Regions from separate parts of the Priestia sp. 3CA3 genome, predicted to be linked through region 3. Evidence: predicted binding sites of a transcription regulator. Region 3 holds the regulator's gene; each other region holds the start of a gene.
What was found. Region 3 encodes Rex, which represses fermentation and respiration genes when NADH is low (regulators of the CRP and FNR family bind a similar motif). Its sites were predicted from a motif close to TTGTGAAATATTTCACAA; they were not measured.
Positions count from the first base shown of each region.

Region 1: a site for Rex is predicted at 1,847-1,864, ahead of AC1VNJ_RS20075 (anion permease). Genes of this name have one in related genera too.
Region 2: a site for Rex is predicted at 1,560-1,577, ahead of nirB (nitrite reductase large subunit NirB). Genes of this name have one in related genera too.
Region 4: a site for Rex is predicted at 1,340-1,357, ahead of ahlS (AhlS family quorum-quenching N-acyl homoserine lactonase). Genes of this name have one in related genera too.

Region 1 is NZ_JBXENJ010000007.1:319,528-322,959, forward strand. Features, by position in the region: gene AC1VNJ_RS20070 (alpha-amylase) at 1-254, shown strand, start outside; gene AC1VNJ_RS20075 (anion permease) at 284-1,717, opposite strand; gene AC1VNJ_RS20080 (class I SAM-dependent rRNA methyltransferase) at 1,999-3,198, opposite strand; gene AC1VNJ_RS20085 (PepSY domain-containing protein) at 3,392-3,432, opposite strand, start outside.
Region 2 is NZ_JBXENJ010000005.1:78,832-82,263, forward strand. Features, by position in the region: gene AC1VNJ_RS14565 (SGNH/GDSL hydrolase family protein) at 443-1,189, shown strand; gene nirB (nitrite reductase large subunit NirB) at 1,799-3,432, shown strand, end outside.
Region 3 is NZ_JBXENJ010000025.1:4,765-8,196, forward strand. Features, by position in the region: gene AC1VNJ_RS26275 (ABC-F family ATP-binding cassette domain-containing protein) at 1-646, opposite strand, end outside; gene AC1VNJ_RS26280 (redox-sensing transcriptional repressor Rex) at 1,106-1,744, shown strand; gene tatA (twin-arginine translocase TatA/TatE family subunit) at 1,798-1,983, shown strand; gene tatC (twin-arginine translocase subunit TatC) at 1,999-2,754, shown strand; gene AC1VNJ_RS26295 (YdiK family protein) at 2,781-3,008, opposite strand; gene AC1VNJ_RS26300 (CPBP family intramembrane glutamic endopeptidase) at 3,005-3,432, opposite strand, start outside.
Region 4 is NZ_JBXENJ010000002.1:42,330-45,761, forward strand. Features, by position in the region: gene AC1VNJ_RS04995 (sigma-54 interaction domain-containing protein) at 1-1,298, opposite strand, end outside; gene ahlS (AhlS family quorum-quenching N-acyl homoserine lactonase) at 1,620-2,468, shown strand; gene AC1VNJ_RS05005 (iron-containing alcohol dehydrogenase) at 2,523-3,432, shown strand, end outside.

The DNA.
Region 1 (3,432 bases), on a different contig from region 3:
ACGATTATTTTGATCACCCGAATACCATTGGATGGGTAAGGCATGGTGTAGAGGAATTTGAGAAGTCTGGATGCGCTGTGGTGATGTCAAACGGCGAAGACGGCGAAAAGAGAATGTTCGTCGGCGAACACCGAAGGGGACAAACGTGGATCGACTTCACAAATAACCGAGAAGACCAAGTTGTGATTGAAGAAGACGGCTACGGACACTTCCCTGTAAATGGCGGCTCTGTATCCGTTTGGGCTGAAGCATAAAAAAAACAGTGGCCTGCGCCACTGTTTTTTTACCATAGACCTAGCAGTTTCCACCACAAGCCGCCAATTCCAATCCAAATGATAATATGAATAATTGAAATTAAAAAGCCGAGCGACCACCATTTTTGCTGCGTTACATATCCACTACCGAAGAACACCGGTGCCGGTCCACTGCCGTAGTGAGTTAAACAGCCAAATAAATTGCTAAAGAACGCTAAAATTAATGCTGACAGTAACGGAGGCGCACCAGCGGCCACGATGACAGATAAAAATGCTGCGTACATAGCGCTGACGTGAGCCGTGTTACTCGCAAAAAAGTAGTGAGAATAAAAATATGCAATAGCTAGTACAATCAACGCCGTCATCCAAGACATATGACTAACAGTGCCTTTCATCAGATCACTGAACCAAGGAATCATGCCTAGATCATTTAAGAAAGTTGCCATCATAACCAAAACAGCAAACCAGACTAATGTATCCCATGCTCCCTGTTCTTTTTTGATGTCCGACCAGCTTAACACTTGCGTTAAAAGCAGCGCACATAGACCAATAAAAGCAGTTGTTGTTGCATTAATATTTAAATTAGCGCCAAAAATCCACAGCACAAGAAGAAGTAAAAATACGCCAATCATGTACCATTCTTCTTTCTTTAGCGGACCCATTTCATTTAGTTTTTTTGCTGCAATTTCAGATGCTTCCGGCGTTTCTTTTAATTCTGGCGGATACAGCTTATAAATAACGAGCGGAATAACAATTAAACTAATAATTCCAGGTACGATTGCAGCCGCTGCCCATCCAACCCATGAAATAGTCTTTCCTGTAATTTGTTCCGTCATTTTAACAGCAAGAGGATTGGCCGCCATTGCCGTTACGAACATAGCCGATGTAATCATATCTCCTTGAAACGATACTTTTGTTAAGAAAGCACCAACTCTGCGCTCCGTACCGTCTCCAGTTCTCGATCCGTATGTTTCAGATAAAGAACGAATGATTGGAAGAATAATTCCTCCAGCTCGTGCTGTATTAGACGGCATTGCAGGTGATAAAAGTAAATCACTTACGATAAGAGAATACGATAGTCCCAACGTCTTTTTACCGAACAAACGAACAAAGATATAGGCAACCCTTGTTCCTAGACCAGTCTTAATAAAACCTCTAGAAATAAAGAATGCAATAACGATCAACCAAATCGTCGTATTTTGAAAACCGCTGAGCGATTGTTCAAGTGTTAATGTATTAGTTAATACAATAATGGTTAAAGATAAAATAGCTACACTGCCTAATGGCAATGGTTTAATGATAAGACCTACGATAGTAGCCACAAAAATAGCGAATAAGTGCCAAGCCTTCACATCAAGTCCGGACGGAGGTGTAATAAACCATAAAACAAGTCCGATTGCCAGACAAATTAATAAAGGAATAAACTTCACTTCGCCGGCAGGCTTTTTAGTTGTTTCAGCCATAATCTTTCTCCTTTCATGTTTTTAAATATTAATAGTAGTAGTATGCTCTTTCCCCTTCGTACCCAATACTTGTCCCATTTAAAATAAAATAATTGTAAAAATACGTTTTATAAGGATGATATTGTAAATTTGTGAAGTGTTGAGCATAATTCCTTTATTATTTTATCATACATATTGACAATTTTTATCTTTCACCTTCATTTTATTCCCTTCAAAATAGCTTGTAAGCGTTATTTCATCAAAATAAATAAGCTGCATGAGTTCATCATGCAGCCTTGCATTTAACGATTTACCTTTTGAATAAACACGACTTTGAGATAATCACCTGACTTAAATTCTTTTATTGTTTTAAAATCAGCTGGAAGAGAGAACTGCTCCATCATTTTGTAACGTTCCCCTTTTTCGTTAAAAGCTTTTTCAATAAACGAATGAAATTTTTTCATATCAAAATTACTTGCATTCGTCGAAGCTACAATGACACCATTTGGCTTTGTAAGAGCAATGGCTTCTTTTAATAAATCTTTGTAGTCTTTTGCCGCGCTGAACGTATGCTTTTTCGATTTAGCAAAGCTCGGCGGATCTAGCACCACAAGATCGAACGTCATATTCTTCTTAACCGCATATTTAAAATACTTAAAAACATCTTCCACAATAATGTCCTGTGCTTCGTGATCAATTCCATTTACACTAAATTGCTCAATTGTTTTTGCCAGGCTGCGATTGGCCAAGTCGACACTTGTTGTTTTCGCAGCTCCTCCAAGAGCGGCCGCCACTGAAAATGCGCCTGTATACGAAAACATGTTTAGAACGGTCTTTCCTTTTGCATATTTATCTCGAATCGTTTTACGGACGTCTCGCTGATCTAAAAAGACCCCAACCATCGCTCCGTCATTTAAATAAACGGCAAAACGAATACCATTTTCTCTTACAATTAAAGGGAATTCACCTTTATTTCCTGTGACAAAATCATCTTCTTCAATATACTGCCCTTTTACGTTGAAACGTTTTTTCTGGTACAGCCCTTTAAAGTTAGGCGCAGATTTTAAAGCTTCAATAACGTATTCTTTAAATTGATAAATTCCTTCACTATACCAACTCGTGACGTAATATCCGTCATAATAATCAATGATTAAGCCGCCAATTCCGTCACCTTCACTATTAAATACACGAAAAGCAGTTGTATCTTCAGACGCATAAAAATCGTGACGAGAGGCAATAGCTCGCTGAATTTTTCGTACAAAAAACGCCGCGTCAATTTGTTCACTTTTCTTCTTCGTCAGAATCCATCCGTAGCCTTTGTTTTGTTTTCCATAATAGCCTTTGGCTAAGAATTGATTCTTTGGAGTGACTAAGTTAATAATAACGCCTTCTTCTTGCAGTTTATGACCATCAACAAGCGCATCTTTTTCAATGAGTGGATAACCTTTATTCACTTTTTTAATAAAAGCTTCTTTGGCTATAACTTGTACTTCTTTTCTCATGTGTACACCCTATCTATTTAATTTAGTTCATTCTAGTTTTATCCATTTTACGAGAATAATCTACATTTATCTTAACATAGATAACCGGTAATGTTTCCAGTTACAAAATAGAAAAGCAGAGGATGCCTTGAAGCACCCTCTGCTTGATATGAATGAAAAATGAAATGTATGTTTTATGTTTTAAGATAAAAAATTATGAGCACTCTTGTCCAGTATATGCATCGAACTTAAGCG
Region 2 (3,432 bases), on a different contig from region 3:
TTGCTGTATTCCGCCGGTATCTCTACTGTACAAGGGGAAGATTACATGTGCGAATGAACGTACATTATGTTTTCTTTTTAAGAAACGTGACGTAATTTCCCCGGAAACTTCACGTTTCGCTAGGAAATATGCGAAGTATACGTGTATTTGTAGAGATTTTACGTACGAAAGGTCCCCCATTCCAATTTCTACTAATCTATAATTATTTCTATATCTATTATCGATGTAGTAACTCTACCATCACGGAAGAGCGGTGATGGTAGAGTTGCTAGACCTAAGCGGCAGTCACCCTCCCTTGCGGGTTTGCGCCTGCCGCATATGTGAACCTTTTTGGGCAAATTCAGTGGAGTGTTTTTGTGTTGGTCCTTTTGTTTATTCTATTGAATGTAAGTTTGGTGGAGAGGATATAGTAGTTTTTAAAAATGGGTAAAGGGGAGATTGAATGAAGGCGATGGTTGGGATAAATGTGGCGGCGGCTATTTTGTGCGGGGCGGTGATGTATGCGGGGACGCAGCACTGGCAGGAGCAAACGGAAGCGCAGGCAAGTGAAGTAAACACGGCTGTTGTACATAAAGAAAAACAGTTTTCTGATGTATCTGCTTATACAAAAAATCTTCCAGACTTTATCACAAAGCAAATCCAGTCATCTATCGCAAATAAAAAACCTCTGACTCTTGTAATTGCCACATCCGTGAAGGAAGCAGGGTGGCCTCAGCAGTTAAAAAAAGAGCTAGCAGCTACATATGGAAGTGATGTATTTACGGTTAAAACACTTTCATATGGTAACGGGACAACGGATGAGCTTTTATCCTCACATATTGCCAATCGAATTAATCAGCTTCAGCCAAACATTATTCTGTTTGAAGCACCTCTTAAAAATGACTACCAGCACCTTACGCTAGATGATACGCTTGAAAATACAGACAAGCTGATTCATCAGCTTAAAGACTTGAAAAAAACCCTTATGATTCAGCCGTCACAGCCATATATTTCACAAACCGAGTCCTATGAAGAAGGGGTAGAAGCGATCAGGGGAGTATCCGAAGCAAACTGGGTGTATTATATGAATCACTCACTCATTTGGCCGTTTCATTTAGGAGAATATATAAATAAAGACAGCGGTAATTTAACGAAAAAAGGAAATGAAGTGTGGGGAAATTATGTTATAAATTTGTTTACGGGAAAATGAAAAAGCAAGCTCTATTCCTCTTGGAATAGAGCTTGCTTTTTTTATAATTTTGCTAGATTGTGGCTTTTTCTCGTTTTATAGTAGTAGTTTTTTGTATCTCTACACTTATAAAGCTTAAAGCCAAAAATCTCTAAAGGGGTCCAAACCTTCTTGATGTTTACGAGTGGCATGCTCATTCTCCGTTCTGTTCTTAATAAAGGTTTTTTCTTATTCATTATAAAGAATCAAAGGAAGATAGTAAATACTATAAAGAACAGTTTGTTTTTTTAAATTCTTTATAAAGAATTTTTCGGGTTTTTATTTTTGGCATATCAACATTTAGGAGTGATTTTTATCATAGCCTGGGTTATTTATTCTTGCTACATTAATGTTGTGAAAAATATCACAAAAAATGCAAAGGATGATCCAAATTAAAACGTAATTAGACCACTTATTTTTTTGCTTGTTGCTAAAGCAATGGAATCGCATACATACCATAAATGTGTTAGAAAACCTAACACATAAGTTGAATGATTCAGAAAATTCATATATCTTAAATGTATCTTTAAAGATGCATAGGAAATATATCTTTGAAACAAGCAGGTATAGACGCCAGGGGAGGAATGGAAGATGCAAAAAAAGAAACTCGTATTGATTGGAAATGGAATGGCTGGAGTTCGAGCGATTGAAGAAGTATTGAAGGTTTCAAGCGAAGCGTTTGAAATTACGATTTTCGGAAGCGAGTCGCATCCGAACTATAATCGTATTTTACTATCAAAAGTGCTGCAAGGAGATACGAATGTTGAAGACATTACGTTAAACGATTGGAACTGGTATCAAGAAAACAATATTACATTATATACGGGCGAAACGGTTACTAGTATCGATTCAGTAAAAAAAGAAGTAGCGACAAACAGCGGCAGAGTAGAATCGTATGATGAATTAATTTTAGCAACGGGCTCTCTTCCTTTTATTCTTCCGATTCCAGGGTCTGATAAAAAAGGAGTTACGGCTTTTCGCGATATAAAAGATACGGATGAAATGCTGCAGGCTTCTCAGCAGTATAAAAAAGCAGCGGTTATTGGAGGCGGACTGCTTGGATTAGAAGCAGCGCGCGGACTGTTAAATTTGGGGATGGACGTATCTGTGATTCATTTAGCTCCGTATTTAATGGAACGTCAGCTCGATCCAACAGCCGGCAAATTGCTTCAAAATGAATTAGAAAAACAAGGCATGAAGTTTTTGCTTGAAAAACAAACGGCGGAAATCGTCGGCGATGAGCGAGTTGAAGGATTATCTTTTAAAGACGGTACATTTTTAGACGCTGATTTAGTCGTGATGGCCGTTGGAATTAAGCCAAATGTTCAGCTTGCAAAAGCAGCGGGACTTAACGTAAATCGAGGAATTGTTGTAAATGACTATATGCAAACAGATATTCCAAACATCTACGCGGTTGGAGAATGTGCAGAGCATAGAGGAATGGTATACGGACTTGTGGCACCTCTGTATGAACAAGGAAAAGCATTAGCAAAAGCGATTTGCGGGGCAGAAAAAGTGCCTTATGAAGGATCGGTTTTATCCACGCAGCTAAAAGTATCAGGTGTTGAAGTGTTTTCGGCAGGAGACTTCACGGAAGATGAAGAGAAAAAAGCAATCAAAGTGTTCGATGAACAAGACGGTATTTATAAAAAACTTGTTCTGCGAGGCAATCAAATCGTAGGAGCCGTTCTTTTTGGAGACAGCAGCGACGGAAATCGACTGTTTTCAATGATTCAAAAGCAAGAAGATGTATCCGATGTCGCAAAAGTGTCGATTTTACAGCCGTCTGGCGGTAGCACGGGTGAAAGCTTAGTAGCAAGCATGAGCGCCGATGATATTATTTGCGGCTGTAACGGCGTAACCAAAGGTACGATTGTGGAAGCAATCCAAAAACAAGGATGCTCATCGGTTGATGAAATCAAAGCTTGTACAAGTGCCTCTCGCTCCTGCGGAGGATGTAAACCGCTTGTAGCGGAAGTGCTTCAGCATACTCTTGGCGCTGACTTTGACGCAGCGGTTCAAAAAGAAGCGATTTGCGGCTGTACGACTCTGTCACGAGATGAAGTTGTCGAAGAAATTAAAGCAAAAGGCCTTTCGCATACGCGTGAAGTGATGAATGTACTTGGGTGGAATAATGAAGAAGGCTGTTCAAAATGCCGTCCGGCGCTAAACTATTATTTAGGTATGGTGAATCCAACCGGATACGTTGACGAACGCGAATCACG
Region 3 (3,432 bases):
TAGCTCCTTCATACCCTTGCAGAAACTGTTCCAGCCATGCTAAAGTTTCAATATCTAAGTGGTTGGTAGGCTCATCCAGAATAAGCAAATCAGGCTTTGTTAAAAGCAGTTTTGCAAGAGCCAGGCGCGTTTTTTGTCCACCGCTTAAGGAGGAAATAGGGGTGCTGTAGTCAAAGTTTGAAAAACGGAAACCGTGAAGAATAGATCGTGTATCCGCTTCATATTGATAGCCGCCTAAATCTTTAAACGTTACTTGAAGCTGATCATACTCTTTGGTTAATTTTTCGTATTGAACTGAATCATTAAAAATGTCTGGATCACCCATCTTCGTTTCAAGCGTACGTAATTCTTTTTCCATCTTCTTTAATGGAGCAAAGACAGTCATCATTTCTTCCCATATGGAGAGTGTTGACTCAAGAACTGTATCTTGTCCCATATAATCAATGGAAACACCCTTAGGTTTAATAATTTCTCCGCTGTCATAGGAAAGCTGCTCAGCAATAATTTTTAATAAAGTTGATTTACCAGCACCGTTTCGTCCCACTAGGGCAATGCGGTCTTTTGATTGTACTTCTAACTTTATATTCGATAAAATGGGTTCTGCCCCATAGTATTTTGTAATACCGTTCAATTGTAGAATAATCATTTTTTCACCTCTAGTAGTATATCCATAGTGTATTTTAACATATTTTTAACTACAAGTTCTTCCTACAAGCGTTTGTAATTTGTAGAGGGACAAGGACAAATGATGAAGCGAATGTTTTGATTCATGAAATAAAATGATTTTACCTGCACATTTTATACAGGATACTATGTTAAAATAAGAGATAAGTGCATCTCTGAACTTATCTATGATGGATGTAAAAAAATCCGTCATGACTAACAAACCGATCCTTTGAAGGGCTAATTGCTTCGTTCTACATACCGACTTTAAGGAGTGCTGAATAGACAAAAGCCGTCGAGGTGTGAAGCGGAGTATATATAAAACAAGAGAAAAGAGAGAGAATTGGAAGCGCTACCTCAAAGCGGTTGATGCTTTGTGAAAGGTAATGCAATATGACTTGAAAATGTTAGTAATGACATACATGAACTGAGGGGGTACAACGTGAACACTGAACAATTAAAAATACCACAAGCAACGGCTAAACGATTGCCGCTTTATTATCGTTTTTTGAAAAATTTGCATGCTTCTGGTAAACAGCGTGTGTCGTCAGCGGAGTTAAGTGAGGCAGTGAAAGTGGATTCTGCTACTATTCGTCGGGACTTTTCTTACTTTGGTGCATTAGGAAAAAAGGGATACGGCTACAATGTGAATTATTTACTTACATTTTTCCGTAAAACGTTAGACCAAGATGAAGTAACGAAAGTAGCACTGATTGGCGTAGGGAATCTAGGAACGGCCTTTTTAAATTATAATTTTATTAAAAATAATAACACCAAAATTGAGTGCGCTTTTGATGTGATAGAAGATAAAGTAGGTACGAAAGTAGGCGACGTGCCGGTCTATCATCTTGACCAATTGGAAGATTATATGAGTGATGACATCTCAGTAGCGATTTTAACCGTTCCTGCCACTGTTGCTCAGCAAATTACTGATCGTTTAGTGAGTTGCGGAATTAAAGGAATTTTAAACTTTACTCCTGCACGCTTAAACGTACCGGATGAGATTCGACTCCATCATATTGATCTTGCTGTAGAATTACAGTCGCTCGTCTACTTTTTGAAAAATTATCCTGTTGAATAAGGCGGACTGTGTTACGATTTCCTTAAGTCTAAATTAATAAGGAGAGTGGGAATATGGGGATTGGAGCAGGCAGTTGGATTATTATTGCGATTGTAGCACTGCTTATTTTTGGACCGAAACGGTTACCGGAGCTAGGAAGATCAGTGGGCCAAACGCTTAGAGAGTTTAAGCATGCCGCTAGTGGTGCATCAGAAGATCGTGAAAAAGATAAACAGCGTCAAGTAGATGACAAAGAGTAAAAGGGTGATCATAGTATGACCGAACAAGAAATGTCAATATATGATCATATAGGAGAGCTGCGAAAACGCATTTTAATTGTTTTATTTTTCTTTGTGATTGCCACAATTGGCGGCTTTTTTATAGCGGATAAGGTTATTGTCTATTTACAGCATGCTGATGAGGCAAAGAATTTAACGATGAATGCATTTCGGTTAACAGATCCAGTTAAGATTTATATGCAATTTGCTGTTATTATCGGCTGTGTACTTGCAGCTCCTGTTGCACTGTATCAACTTTGGGCATTTATTAGTCCTGGTTTATATGAAAAAGAGCGTAAGGTAACGCTTGGATATATTCCTGTTTCCATTTTTCTCTTTATCGGCGGTGTCTCTTTTTCTTATTTTGTGTTGTTTCCATTTGTCGTTGATTTTATGACGCGCGTTTCTGATGAGCTGAATGTAAACCAAGTGATTGGCATTAATGAATACTTTTCTTTTTTAATGCAGCTCACACTGCCTTTTGGCTTGTTGTTTCAGCTTCCTGTCGTCGTTATGTTTTTGACGCGTTTAGGAATTATAACGCCTATGTTTTTATCTCAAATTCGAAAATATGCCTATTTCGTACTGCTAGTTATTGCCGCACTTATTACACCACCGGAATTGCTCTCGCACATGATGGTGACAGTGCCGCTCTTAATTTTGTATGAAATCAGCATCATTATTTCCCGCATTTCGTATCGCAAAGTGTTAAAGGCAAGGGCAGAGCAAGAAAGAGAAGATGTTAGTATGTAAAAAAAACCACTGAAACAGTGGTTTTTTTATTTGGATGAATCATCTTGATTTTTATATTGCTGCTGCAATTTTTTAATTTTGTAGTGCAAGATAAAGATGCGAACCGCAAACCTGAAATCGAATGCGGCTACGAGTGCAAATAAGATTGTGGGGAAATTCCAGACGGTTTCCTGGGCATTTTGAATTGCCAAGTAGGTGAATAAAATCCCCATAATAATATAAATAAACCCTCGTGTTAAAGGGATATTCTTCATAAAAACATGCCTCCAAAAATGAACTGCATTTGTTCTGCTTGTTTTTGCATTTCTATAATTTTATCTGCAAAAATAGTTTGAGATAAAATAACGATTGTATTCATCAAAACATGAGCAATAATAGGTACAACAATTAGTCTCGTCCTTGCATAAAGGAATGCAAATACAAATCCCATAGCTGTATACACAAGTAAATGTTTAAAATCCCAGTGTACCGCAGCGAAAATAAGGGAACTAATAAATGCAGAGATAAAGAAATTGTATCGTTTGTGAAGAGAACCAAAAATAATCTTTCGGAAAATAATCTCTTCTAGTATTGGTCCAATAACAGACGTAACGACAATAAGGAACGGCGTTGCTTTAACAAGATTAACAATATTTTGTGTGTTTTCAGATACTTGGGTAATGCCAAGAGCGTGCTCAA
Region 4 (3,432 bases), on a different contig from region 3:
CGGAGTGATGAACAATGTTGAATAGTTTCTTTAACGAGTCGCTGTTCAAACTGCTCCACTTTCTTTTTTAGAGGTAAATAATCACATTTTTCATCTTCATGATAAGTATGAAAAGGTAAATGATGGGCTTCAATTGTTTCTCCAGGAACAGACACAATCATATTCTCCACCATATTTCGAAGCTCTCTTACATTTCCTGGCCATTGGTAAGCTTCTAATACTTGCTTCGCTTTATTTGATATGCGCTTTTGGACGTAATACAAGCTGCAAAAGTAGGAAACATAATGATCAACCAGTAAACTGATATCCTCTTTACGTTGAGATAGAGGCGGAAGGCTGATTTCGACTACCTTTAAACGGTAATATAAATCTTCACGAAACCTCCCCTTTTTAATAAGCTCTCCTAGATGTTGATTTGTTGCCGAAATGATTCGTATATCGATACTTTTTGTTTTAGTTCCTCCAATTTTCTGTACCTGCTTTTCCTGTAACACTCGAAGCAGTTTCACTTGCAAGGAAATCGGCATTTCACCAATTTCATCAAGCATCAAGGTTCCGCCATCAGCGAGTTCTAACAGTCCTATTTTCCCTTCTGTTCGAGCGCCAGTAAAAGCTCCCTTTTCATAGCCGAACAACTCCGATTCTAGCAACGGCTCAGGAATGGCTCCGCAGTTCACTTTAATAAATGGCTGATTGTTTCTATCGCTTAAATCGTGAATAAGGTTAGCGACTACTTCTTTTCCGGATCCTGAGGGACCTGATAGAAGAATACTTGTAGGAAACGGAGCTACTTGTTTGGCTTGCTGATAAACCAAGTTCACCCTATTGCTTTGAAACACTAGGGGCTGTTCCGACCCATTCACGTTTACAGCGTATTTATTTGCATTCATATGCGAAAACTCTTGTACCTTTAAAAGCTCTTTTTTAACTGCGTTTAACTGTGTAATATCCTGTACAGTGGTCACAACGAGCTCTATTTCACCTTGTTTGTTAAACACTGGATTTCCTGTTACCATAACGTCTCTTTCGCTTGAAATGGTTTGCATAATAGAGCGCTGCTGTTTTTCTACTAACACAAGTAGGGAAACAGATTGATCAATATATCCTTCATCGATAACGGTTTGCATATGCTTTCCTAATACGTCTCGTTTATTTGTTCCTGTGATTTTTTCATAAGCTTCATTTACATATATCGTTATTCCCTTTTTATTTACTACATATATTCCGTCCGTAGAGAATTCAATGATGGCCTGTAACGTTTCGTTCGTCAAATCTTTTTTCCCTTTAAAAGAAGTCATTGTTTTGCATTCCTTTCTTATGGTGAATTTCCGCCAACATATGGTGAAACTTTTCACCACTAACCATTCAATGCACAATAGCCTTTTTCCTTCTAAAAGCGGTGAATTTTTTCAGCACTTGGTTATAAGAACCAAGGAAAACTGCGCTAATATTTACTTTTCAAATACTGGCATAAAAATTGCAGTCTAGTATGTTGAAAGAATAGGAAAGAGTCTATCCATTTTAAAAAGGATTATTCTCTCCAGCATATAGGGTAAATGTAGTATAAAGTCATTTTGAAAACGCAAACAAAAATTCAACTACGTTTAGGAGGCTATTATATGTGTAATATTATCAAACCTAACCCAAAGCTTTATGTGATGGACAACGGCTCGATGCAAATGGATAAAAACTGGATGCTTGCAATGCATAACCCAGCAACTGTTAAGAACCCTCATGCACCTACGGAATTTGTAGAGTTTCCAATTTATACTGTATTAATTGATCATCCTGAAGGGAAAATTCTGTTTGATACAGCCTGCAACCCTGAATCAATGGGACCACAAGGGCGTTGGACTGAAGCAACTCAACAAATGTTTCCTTACTCCGCTACAGAAGAATGTTATTTACCAAATCGATTAGAACAATTAGGGGTTGACCCTAAAGAAATTAAATTTGTTGTTGCCTCCCACCTTCATCTTGATCATGCCGGCTGCTTAGAATTGTTCACTAACGCCACTGTTATCGTTCATGAAGATGAGTTAAACGGCACTCTTCAGTCTTATGCACGCAATCAAAAAGAAGGTGCTTACATTTGGGCTGACATTGATGCCTGGATAAAAAATGACCTTCGTTGGAAAACGATTAAACGAAACGAAGATACCATCAAACTGGCAGAAGGAATTAATGTCTTGAATTTTGGAAGCGGACATGCTTGGGGTATGCTTGGTCTTCATGTTCATTTGCCTGAAACAGGTGGCATTATCTTAGCATCCGATACAATCTATACAGCTGAGAGCTATGGTCCTCCTGTTAAACCACCCGGTATTATCTACGACTCTCTTGGATATGCAAACACGGTTGAACGTATACGCCGTTTAGCCTATGAAACTAATTCGCAAGTTTGGTTTGGTCACGATGCAAATCAATTTCAGCAGTTCCGCAAATCTACTGAAGGTTATTACGAATGAAATCAAGCAGCTGCTTGATATAAAAAAATTTTCTATAAATCGGAGGGCAAACAAATGACCATTTCAAAACTAGTTTTCACCCCTCTCAGCTACACAGGATGGGGATCACTTCAGCAACTGCTTCCCGAAGTAAAAAAATATGACCCTGCTCATATTTTAATCGTCACAGATCCCGTGTTAAAAGACATTGGACTTGTAGATAAAGTGAGTGCTCCTCTTATCCAAAATGGATACGAAGTAGATGTATATGCAGATACGGCACCAGAGCCGCCCTTAGCGCTTGGTGAAAAACTCGTATCTTACGCAAAAAGCCGAAAATTTGATTTAGTCATTGGAGTTGGCGGCGGCAGCGCATTAGATTTAGCAAAACTTACGGCCGTTTTAGCCGTTCACGACGGAGCTGTAGAAGAATACTTGAACTTAACTGGCACAAAACAAATTACGGAAAAAGGGCTTCCAAAAATTTTAATTCCCACCACTTCCGGCACGGGCTCAGAAGTAACAAATATTTCTGTATTATCTCTTGAAAGCACCAAAGATGTTGTGACCCACGACTATTTGCTTGCAGACGCTGCAATTGTAGATCCCGAGCTTACCCTAAGCGTACCTTCTAAAGTAACCGCGGCTACAGGAATTGATGCATTAACTCATGCTGTTGAAGCTTATGTATCGGTAAATGCAAACCCAGTAACAGACGCCTTAGCACTAAAGGCTATACGCATGATTAGCTCTTCTTTACGAACAGCTGTAGAAAATGGCGAAGATAAAGTTGCTCGAACTCAGATGAGCTACGGAAGCTATTTAGCGGGACTTGCTTTCTTTAACGCAGGTGTAGCCGGTGTTCATGCGCTTGCTTATCCCTTAGGTGGACAGTTTCATATTTCACACGGTGAATCAAACGCCGTACTGCTTCCATATGTGATGGGTTACATACGCAGCAGCTGCGTAGCAAAGATGCGTGATA